Regions from separate parts of the Paenirhodobacter sp. genome, predicted to be linked through region 1. Evidence: riboswitches for the same ligand, from Rfam matches in the RefSeq annotation. Region 1 holds a riboswitch; each other region holds the start of a gene.
What was found. A riboswitch is a leader RNA that binds a small molecule or an ion and turns the genes downstream of it on or off. The one in region 1 is predicted to bind cobalamin.
Positions count from the first base shown of each region.

Region 2: another riboswitch for cobalamin. It lies ahead of nrdH (glutaredoxin-like protein NrdH); the one in region 1 lies ahead of AB7U46_RS16245 (DUF4198 domain-containing protein).
Region 3: another riboswitch for cobalamin. It lies ahead of AB7U46_RS00805 (TonB-dependent receptor plug domain-containing protein); the one in region 1 lies ahead of AB7U46_RS16245 (DUF4198 domain-containing protein).

Region 1 is NZ_JBFXGV010000061.1:9,784-13,047, forward strand. It holds gene cobA (uroporphyrinogen-III C-methyltransferase) at 1-243, shown strand, start outside; gene cobF (precorrin-6A synthase (deacetylating)) at 240-995, shown strand; cobalamin riboswitch at 1,016-1,227, shown strand; gene AB7U46_RS16245 (DUF4198 domain-containing protein) at 1,385-2,176, shown strand; gene cbiM (cobalt transporter CbiM) at 2,188-2,805, shown strand; gene AB7U46_RS16255 (cobalt ABC transporter permease) at 2,802-3,264, shown strand, end outside.
Region 2 is NZ_JBFXGV010000001.1:160,004-163,267, reverse strand. It holds gene AB7U46_RS00790 (ABC transporter ATP-binding protein) at 1-90, shown strand, start outside; gene AB7U46_RS00785 (adenosylcobinamide amidohydrolase) at 93-773, shown strand; cobalamin riboswitch at 833-1,022, shown strand; gene nrdH (glutaredoxin-like protein NrdH) at 1,107-1,328, shown strand; gene nrdI (class Ib ribonucleoside-diphosphate reductase assembly flavoprotein NrdI) at 1,333-1,734, shown strand; gene nrdE (class 1b ribonucleoside-diphosphate reductase subunit alpha) at 1,727-3,264, shown strand, end outside.
Region 3 is NZ_JBFXGV010000001.1:166,141-169,404, forward strand. It holds gene AB7U46_RS00805 (TonB-dependent receptor plug domain-containing protein) at 1-1,471, opposite strand, end outside; cobalamin riboswitch at 1,587-1,792, opposite strand; gene AB7U46_RS00810 (CerR family C-terminal domain-containing protein) at 1,921-2,583, shown strand; gene AB7U46_RS00815 (HlyD family secretion protein) at 2,580-3,264, shown strand, end outside.

The DNA of each region.
Region 1 (3,264 bases):
TTTGCCGATCTCGCCGCGCGGCTGATCGCGGCGGGGCTGCCGCCTCAAACCCCGGCGCTGATCGCCGAGGCGATCTCGACCCCCGGGCAGCGGATCGCGCGGATGAGTGTGGCGGCGCTGGCCGAAGCGCTCGCCGATGCGCCGCCCACCGGGGCGCCGGCGATGATCCTTTACGGCCCGCTCGCGGAGCCCGCGCGGGGCCATCGCCCCGAGGGGCCGGAAGCCGGGGAGGGCGCGGCATGATCGAGCTTTTCCTGATCGGTATCGGCGCGGGCAACCCGCGCCATCTGACGCTGCAGGCGATCGCCGCGATGGCCGCGCTCGATCTCGTGCTGATCCCGCGCAAGGGCGTGGAAAAGGACGACCTCGCCGCGCTGCGCCGCGCGATCTGCGCCGAGCATCTGCCCGAAGGCGTGCGGGTGGTCGAGTTCGACCTGCCGCGGCGCGACGCGGGCGACCCCGATTATCGCCACGGCGTCGATGCCTGGCACGACGCGATCGCGGCGGTCTGGGCGCGTGAAATGGCGCGCGAGCTTCCCGCGGGCGGGCGCGTCGGCTTCCTCGTCTGGGGCGATCCGGCGCTTTACGATTCGACCCTGCGCATCGCCGGGCGGCTTGGCCGGGCGCGCCCGGTGACGACGCGGGTGATCCCCGGCATCACCGCGATCGCGGCGCTCACCTCGGGCCACGCGATCCCGCTCAACACGATCGGCGCGCCCTTCACCGTCACCACCGGGCGGCGGCTGCGCGAAGGCGGCTGGCCCGCGGGGGCGGAAACGCTCGTCGTGATGCTCGACGGCGAGTGCGCCTTTCGCAGCCTCGCGCCCGAGGGGGTCTCGATCTGGTGGTCGGCCTATGCCGGCATGGCGGAGGAGATCCGCCTCTCCGGCCCGCTCGCCGCGGTGGGCGCCGAGATCGTCGCGGCGCGGGCGGCGGCGCGGGCGCGCCACGGCTGGATCATGGATATCTACCTGCTGCGCCGGGAGGGCGATTGACAGGATGTATGCTGCGGTGCAACACAGGGGGCATGACCGGTCCCGTTCCGGGCCGCAAGGTCCGGTCGGGCGAGAAAGGGAATACGGTGCGGCGCGATGCGCCTAGTCCGTGGCTGCCCCCGCAACTGTAAGCGGCGAGCGAAGCTGAGAATGCCACTGGAGCGATCCGGGAAGGCCAGCCGAGCGAAGACCCGCAAGCCAGGAGACCTGCCGGACATATGGCCCGCGTTTTGCGGGGCATCTTCCACCGGGCGCCGGGGTGAGCGTCTGGCCCGGAGCGGCCCGGCGTGCCTTCTGCGGCGGTCCAATTCGTGCCTTCTCCCCGTCCGTCCTCTTGTCCGTTGCGCGTGGCCCCCGGGCCTCTCGCGCATCAACCAACGAGAGACGACATGAACCGTTACACTTCCCTTCTTGCCGCCGCGGCGCTGGTCGCGGCCCCCAGTTTGGCTCAGGCGCATTTCCAGCTGGTCTACACCCCCGAGCCCTTGCTCGAGAAACCCGGCGCGGTCGAACTGGGGCTGATCTTCTGGCACCCGTTCGACAATGGCCATGCGATGGACATGGGCCGGCCCGAGCAGGTCTTCGCGGTCAATCACGGCAAGCGCATCGACCTCGCCTCCTCGCTGGTGGCGAAGCGCTTCAAGGGCGCGGGCAACGAGGCCGATGCTTGGGCCGTCACCCTGCCGGTGAAGAAGATGGGCGACTATGTCGTCGCCGTGGTGCCCGCGCCCTATCTCGAGGGCTCGGAGGACATCTTCATCCAGCAGATCGCAAAAAGCTTTCTCAACCTCGGCGAGCTGCCCACCGACTGGACCGAGCCGCTCGGCCTGCCGACCGAGATCGTGCCGCTGACGAAGCCCACGAACATCCCCACCGGATCGACCTTCTCGGGCTGCGTGCTCTCGGAGGGCAAGCCGGTCGCGGGCGCCGAGATCGAGGTCGAATATATCGCCGCCACCCCGGATCTGACGCGCTTCGCCGCCACCGCGCCGAGCGTTTCGCCGCCGCCCGGGGGGGCGCTCGTCGTCACCTCGGATGCGAATGGCTGCTTCACCTACGGGCTGCCGAAGGCGGGGGACTGGGGCTTTGCCGCGCTGGGCACCGGGCCGGAGACCAGCTTCGAGGGCAAGGAGATGAGCCAGGACGCGGTGATCTGGGTCCGCGCCCGGGATCTGAACTGAGGGAGGGGAAGATGCATATCGTCGATGGGGCGCTTTCGGCCCCGGTTCTCGTCGCCGGCGCGGTGCTGAGTGCGGGCGGAATCGCGCTCGGGCTGAGGCGCCTGCCGGTGGAGAAGATCCCCGCCGCGGGGGTGCTTTCGGCGACGTTCTTCGTCGCCTCGCTCGTGCATGTGCCGATCGGGCCCAGCTCGGTGCATCTGATCCTGAACGGGCTCGCCGGGCTGGTGCTCGGCTGGGCGGCGTTTCCGGCGCTTTTCGTCGCGCTGCTTCTGCAGGCGGTGTTCTTCGGCTTCGGCGGGCTCACGGTGCTGGGCGTCAACACGGTCAACATCGCGCTGCCGGCGGTGGTCGCGGGGCTGATCTTCGGGCCGCTGATCCGGCGCAGCCCGGGGTTTGGCGGGGTGCTCTGGGGGGCGGCGGGCGGTGCCTTCGCGATCGCCGCCACCACCGGCTGCGTCGCGCTTGCGCTGGCGCTCTCGGGCGACGAATTCCTGGCCGCGGCGCGGCTCGTGTTCCTCGCCCATATCCCGGTGATGGCGATCGAGGCACTGCTGACCGGCGCCGCCGTCGCGCTGATCCGCCAGGTCAAGCCCGCCCTTTTCACCCCTTTGCAGGAGGTCCGCGCATGAGCCGCTCCCTGATCCTTTCCGCCGCCCTGGCGCTCGCGCTCGCGCTCGGGGCGGGCCCTGCCGCCGCGCATAAGGTGATCGCCTCGGCCTATCCCTCGGGCACCGAGATCGAGGGCGAGATCGGCTTTTCCAACGGCGACATGGCGAAGAACGCGACGGTCGAGGTGCTGGGCCCCGACGGCACGCGGCTCGGCGAGACGGTGACCGATGCGGAGGGGGCCTTCACCTTCACGCCGCATGTCGCCGTGGCGCATGAGTTCCACGCCGATCTTGGCGCCGGCCATCAGGTAAGCTTCACCATGACGCAGGAGGATGTCGAACAGGTGCTGCGGATGCAGCAGGACACGGCGCAGGCCGGGGCCGAGGCTGCCGCCGCGGTCGGGGGCACGCCCGCCGCCGCGCCGCAGGGCGCCTCGGCCGGCCCCGCCGCGCCCGCGCCCGCGCCCGGCGGCGTCGTGA
Region 2 (3,264 bases), on a different contig from region 1:
GAACTCCTCGCCGAGGTCTTCGGCATCCGCGCCTTCGCACTCGAAACCGCCGACGGGCTCGTGGTGCAGCCGCTCGGAGGCATCGTTTGACGCTGCTCGCCCCCGACCTCGCGCAGCCCTGGCTCGTCGCCGATCTCGGCGGCCCGCAGCGGGTGCTGAGCTTTGCGCCCTGGCGCGCGGGCTTCGTCACCACCCGCCGCATCGTCTGGCGCGAGGTGCGCAACGCCGATCTCACGCCCGAGCTCGACGTGCGGCGCTGGATCGCCGGGACGCTCGCCGAACGCGGACTTTCCGACGCGGTGACGATGCTGACCTCGCATGACATCCGCCGCTTCGTCCGCATCGAGCGCGAGGTCGAGGGGATCCGCGCCGCCGCGCTGGCAACGGTCGGGCTCGGCAATGCCGAGCGGGTCGGGCAACGCCATTTCCGCGCCGTGCCGGAGGATACCCCCGGCTACGGCACGATCAACATTGCCGTGCAGGTTGCGGGCCCCGGCCCGCGCTGGGGGCTGAGCCGGGTCGCGCAGATCGAAGCGTTGACGATCGCGGCGCAGGCGCGCACCGCCGCGGTGATGGAGGCCGGGCTCGATCTTCCCGGCGGGCGCGTCACCGGCACCGGTACCGATTGCCTTGCACTGGCCGCCCCACCCGGGCGCGAGGTCTTCGCCGGCCTGCACACGGCACTTGGCGAGGCAGTGGGCGCCGCCGTCCATGCCGCGGTGCGCGAGGGCGCAAGCGACTGGATCGCCCGCAACGGCGGGCTCTCGCCCTGAGCGCGAGAAAATTTCGCGCAAGACGACACCATATATTGACTAACCATTAACATCAGACGCAATATGCATGTGCTTCGGTTCCTTCGATCCCGGTCGAAGGCCAAGAGGGAAGCCGGTTCAAATCCGGCGCTGCCCCCGCAACTGTAAGCGGCGAGCCAGACCGATCACGCCACTGGGCCCCGGCCCGGGAAGGCCGGTCAAAGGCGACGACCCGCGAGCCAGGAGACCTGCCGGACGCACGACGATGACCACGAACGGAGGGTTCGGGGGCGTGTGTTCAGGCCATGGCTTTGCCGTCGCCGCGCGCGTTCCCGCATGAAAGACAGGAACGCCATGACCATCACCGTCTATTCCAAGCCGGCCTGCGTGCAATGCACCGCCACCACCCGCGCGCTCGAGGCCCGCGGCCTCGCCTTTGACCTCGTCGACCTGACCGAAGATGCCGCCGCGCTCGAGGCGGTCACCGCCATGGGCTATCGCCAGGCGCCGGTGGTTGTGGCGGGCGAGCTGCACTGGGCGGGGTTCCGTCCCGACATGATCGGCCGGCTCGCCTGAGCCGATGGGCGGGCTTTTCTATTACTCCTCGGCCTCGGGCAATACCGCGCGTTTCGTCGCGCGGCTTGGCCTGCCGGCGCGGCGCATCCCCATCGAGGACGCGCCGATGCCCGAGCCCGAGGCCCCCTTCGTGCTGATCTGCCCGAGCTATGCCGACGGGCGCGGCCACGGCGCCGTCGCGCGCCCGGTGATCCGCTTTCTCAACGACCCCCGGCGTCGCGCACTCCTGCGCGGCGTCATCGCCTCGGGCAACCGCAATTTCGGCCGGCTCTTCGCCTGCGCCGGCGACCTGCTGGCCGAGAAATGCGCCGTGCCGCTGCTCTATCGCTTCGAGCTGGCCGGCACCGAAACCGACATCGCCCGCATTCGCGCCGGGCTGGAAACCTTCTGGAGCCGCCATGCTTGACGCCGTGAAACCCGATCTCGACTACCACGCGCTCAACGCGATGCTGAACCTTTACGACGGCGCCGGGCAGATCCGCTTCGAGGCCGACCGCAGCGCCGCGCGGCAATATTTCCTCAGCCATGTGAACCAGAACACGGTGTTCTTCCACTCGCTCGACGAGAAGCTCGATTACCTCGTGGAGGAAGGCTACTACGAGGCCGAAGTCCTTGATCAGTATTCGAAAAACTTCCAGCGCCGGATCTGGGCCGAGGCCTATGCGAAGAAGTTCCGCTTCCCGACCTTCCTTGGCGCGTTCAAATATTACACCTCCTACACGCTGAAGACGCGCGACGGGCAGCGCTATCTCGAACGCTACGAAGACCGGGTGGTGATGGTCGCGCTGACGCTTGCGCGCGGCGACGAGGAGCTCGCGCTGCGCTTCTTGGAGGAGATCATCTCCGGCCGGTTCCAGCCGGCGACGCCCACCTTCCTCAATGCCGGCAAGCGCGCGCGGGGGGAGCTGATCTCCTGCTTCCTGCTGCGGCTCGAGGACACGATGGAAAGCATCGGGCGCGGCATCAATTCGGCGCTGCAGCTGTCCAAACGCGGCGGCGGCGTGGCCTTGATGCTGACCAACATCCGCGAGGCCGGCGCACCGATCAAGGGCATCGAGAACCAGTCTTCGGGCGTCATTCCGGTGATGAAACTGCTCGAGGACAGTTTCAGCTACGCCAACCAGCTCGGCGCGCGGCAGGGCGCGGGGGCGGTCTATCTCAACGCGCATCACCCCGACATCCTGCGCTTTCTCGACACCAAGCGCGAGAATGCCGACGAAAAGATCCGGATCAAGACGCTCAGCCTCGGCGTGGTGATCCCCGACATCACCTTCGAACTCGCGAAGCGCAACGAGGAGATGTATCTCTTCTCCCCCCATGACGTGGAGCGCGTCTATGGCATGGCCTTCTCGGAAATCTCGGTCACCGAGAAATACGCCGAGATGGTCGACGACAAGCGCATCCGCAAGCGCAAGATCAACGCGCGCGACTTCTTCCAGACCCTCGCCGAGATCCAGTTCGAAAGCGGTTACCCCTATATCCTCTTCGAGGACACGGTGAACCGCGCCAATCCGATCGCCGGGCGGATCGCGATGTCGAACCTCTGCAGCGAGATCCTGCAGGTGAACGAGGCCTCCACCTTCCACGAGGATCTGAGCTACGACCACCTCGGCACCGATATCTCCTGCAATCTCGGCTCGCTCAACATCGCGGCCGCGATGGATGGCGGCGATCTGGGCGCGACGGTCGAGGCGGCGATCCGCGCGCTCACCGCGGTGAGCGAGATGTCGGCGATCGCGGCGGTGCCCTCGGTCCGGCGCGGCAATGACGAAAGCCATGCGGTGGGCCTTGGCCAGATGAACCTGCACGGCTTTCTCGCGCGCGAGCGGATCCATTACGGCAGCCCTGAGGGGATCGAGTTCACCTCGGTCTATTTCGCCGCCGTCGCCTATCACGCGCTGCGCGCCTCCTGCCTTCTGGCACAGGAGAAAAACAC
Region 3 (3,264 bases), on a different contig from region 1:
GGTTGACCGAGGTGCTGCCGGCGGAGCTGATCATGTCCTTCACGTCGGCCTGGAACAGGGTCAGCCCGAGCGTGCCGCGCCCCTGGGCGAGGTCGTAATCGGCGCCGAGCTCGTAGCTCAGGCTGCGTTCGGGTTTCAGGTTCGGGTTGCCGGAATAGACGCCGGGGGTATAGCCGAACTGCTCGTACATCGTCGGGTAGACCGTGGCCTTGCCGACCGAGCCACGCAGCCGCCAGGCCGCCCCCGGCGCACGCCAGGCGGCCGAGAGGTTCCAGGAGGTCGGATCCTGGAAGACGTCGATCACGTCGTGGCGGATGCCCGCCTGCAGGTCGAGCCCGTTGTCGAAATGGCCCTGATAGTCGAGCGCGATCGAGCGGGTGTTGCGCGAGTCCTTGCCGCTCGACCAGGCGTCGGTGACGTCGAAGGTCTCGCGCTCGGCGCCGAGCTGGAGGTTCAGCTTCTGATTGGCTGTGCGCGCGTCACTGCCGTCGAGCGCGATGCTCGCGGTATATTTGAACGTGCGGCGGGTGGAGCCGTAGTCGGAATTGCCCCACGCCGGGCTGCGGTAGAAGGTGTCCTGATTGCTGCCCGAGATCTCGAACCGGTTCAGCAGCCGCCCGCCCAGCGCATCCGCCTCGAGCCAGAGCGAGCCATAGGTCTCGTCGCGGCTGGCGCTGTCGCCCGCGTTGACGAGGTAATCCTCGGGCCGCGTCGCCGCGCCGTTGGTGCTGAAATAGCTGTAGTCCTGCCAGATCCGGCGCAGGGTGAAGCCGGTCTTCACCGTGTCGCTGATCGCGTAATCGCCGTTGAGCGAGGCGGTATCGACGTCATTGTGCTGGATGTCGCCCTTGACCGAACCGTCGTTGTCGTTGTCGCGCCGGTTGTCGAGCGCGAAGGAAAGCTGGCCGCGCGCGAAGCGCTGGCGCAGGTAGACATTCGCGTCATGGCTGTCGTTGCCGCCGAACTCGAAGCCGCCGCCATAGGAGGTGCCCTCCTTCTCGGCGCGCTTGGTGGTGATCGCGATCACGCCGGCCATCGCCGAGGTGCCGTAAAGCACCGATTGCGGGCCGCGCAGCACTTCGATGCTTTCGATGTCGGCGACGGTGAGCCCGCCGAAGGAATAGGAGCCGTTCGTCGTTCCGTTCGCCTCGACGCCGTCGATCAGCACCTTGGTGTGGTTCGCCTCGCCGCCGCGGATATAGACGGCGGCGGCGGTGCCACCGGTGGCCGCGACCGAGACGCCGGGCAGGGCGCGCAGGGCGTTCTGCACCGTGGTGATGCCGCGCTCTTCGATGTCGCGGGCGGTGACGATGCTGTAGGCGCGGGTGAAATCACTGGTCGCAATGCCGGTGAGGCCGCCCCAGACGACGATCTCGTCGAGGCTGGTCGTGTCCTGCGCGAGCGTGGCGACAGGAACGGACAGGATTGCTGCGGTGAGCAGCAGGTGGCGCAGGGCGCGGGTGGATCGCATGGTTCACTCCCCTTCGCGGGCGGGGCCCGCATGACAAACAGGCCCGGGAGGAACTCCGCGGACCGAGACTGTCACCACTGCGGTTGACGCCGCTTCCTCGCGCCCCTCGCGCGCGGAAAGGGTGATCGTCCGAGCAGGTCTCCTGGCTCGCGGGTCTTTGCTTGGCCGGCCTTCCCGGGCTGTGCCCAGTGGCATCGTCGGCGTCGCTCACCGCTTACAGTTGCGGGGGCAGCCACGGCTTCGGCAGCTCCGGCGGAGCGGTCGTTCCGTGTTCCCTTTCAATCCGACCCTGAGGCCGGAACTCGAACGCTCCGGTGAAAGATCAAATCGGCCTGTGAGTCAAGCCCGCTGCGCCGCGGCACGCCTGCCGGGTGCCAGGCTGTGACTTTGCCGCGCGCCTCCGCAGCCTCACCCATTGATTTAATCAATCGTTTGATTATACTGCCGCCATGAGCGAACGACTCCCAGACCAGATCAAGCCTGCCGAGGGCACCGCGCGCGCGCTGATCGAGGCGGCGATCGAGATCTTCGGCAATGCCGGCTATGCCGCCGCCTCCACCCGCGAGATCGCCGCGAAGGCGGGGACCAATGTCGCCTCGATCGCCTATCATTTCGGCGGCAAGGAGGGGCTGCGCCTCGCCTGCGCGCGGGAATTCGCGGCGCGGATGCAGAGTGTGGTGATGGCAATGCCCGCCGAGGATCCGCCCACACCCGAAGCGGCGCACATCGCGATCCGGGCGCTTGTCTCCCATGTCGCGCCGCAGATGATCGGCAATCCGCAGATGCGGGCGATGATTTCCTTCGTGCTGCGCGAGGTGGCGGAGAACGGCCCGGGCGCGCAGGTGATCTACGACATCCTGATCCATCCGATGCACCGCCGCTTTTGCCGGCTCTGGGGTATCGCGACCGGACAGGCGCCGGAAAGCGCGGCGGTGCGGCTCACCGTCTTCACCGCGATCGGACAGATCCTTTATTTCCGCATCGGCGCGCCGATCGTGAGCCGCCGGATGGGCTGGGAGGCGATCGGGCCCGAGGAGGTCGCACAGATCACCGAAGTGCTGTTGCGCAATATCGAGGCGGTCCTCGCCGTGACGAAAGGAGAGGAAGGATGATCCTCTGTTCCCTGCCGCTGATCGCCTCGCTGCTGCCGGCCTGTGCCGCGCCTGCGCCGCTCGCCACCGGCTATGTCGAGGGGGATTACGTTCTGATCGCCCCGGTAAGTACCGCGCAGATCGACGAAACGCTGGTCACCCGCGGGGAGCGGGTGAAGGCGGGGCAGCTGCTCTCGCAACTCGAGAAGCGCGATGCGCAGATCGCGGTGGATCAGGCACGGGCGGCGGTGATGCAGGCCGAAAGCCAGCTCGAGAACCTGCGCGAGGGCAAGCGGCCGGAGGAGATCCGGGTGATCGAGGCGACGCTCGCCTCGGCGAAGGCGCAGCTTGCGGAATACGAGCGCAACTCCGCGCGCACCGAGGCGCTGGCCGCGAAGGGCACGGCGACGGTGGCGCAGCGCGAGGATGCGCAGACTGCGGTTTCGGTGGCGAAGGCGAATGTCGCCGAGATCGAGGCCAATCTGGTGGTGGCGAAGCTGCCCGCGCGCGCGGCCGAGATCGCCGCGGCGGAGGCGGCGGTGCATGCCGGGCAATCCGATCTCGACAAGGCGCAATGGGTGCTCGACGAACGCAGCCTGAGCGCCCCGGCGGCGGGGGTGATCTCCGACATCATCCGCCTGCCGGGCGAGATCGCAGGCCCCTCGGCGCCGGTGCTCTCGATGCTGCCAGACGATGCGGTGA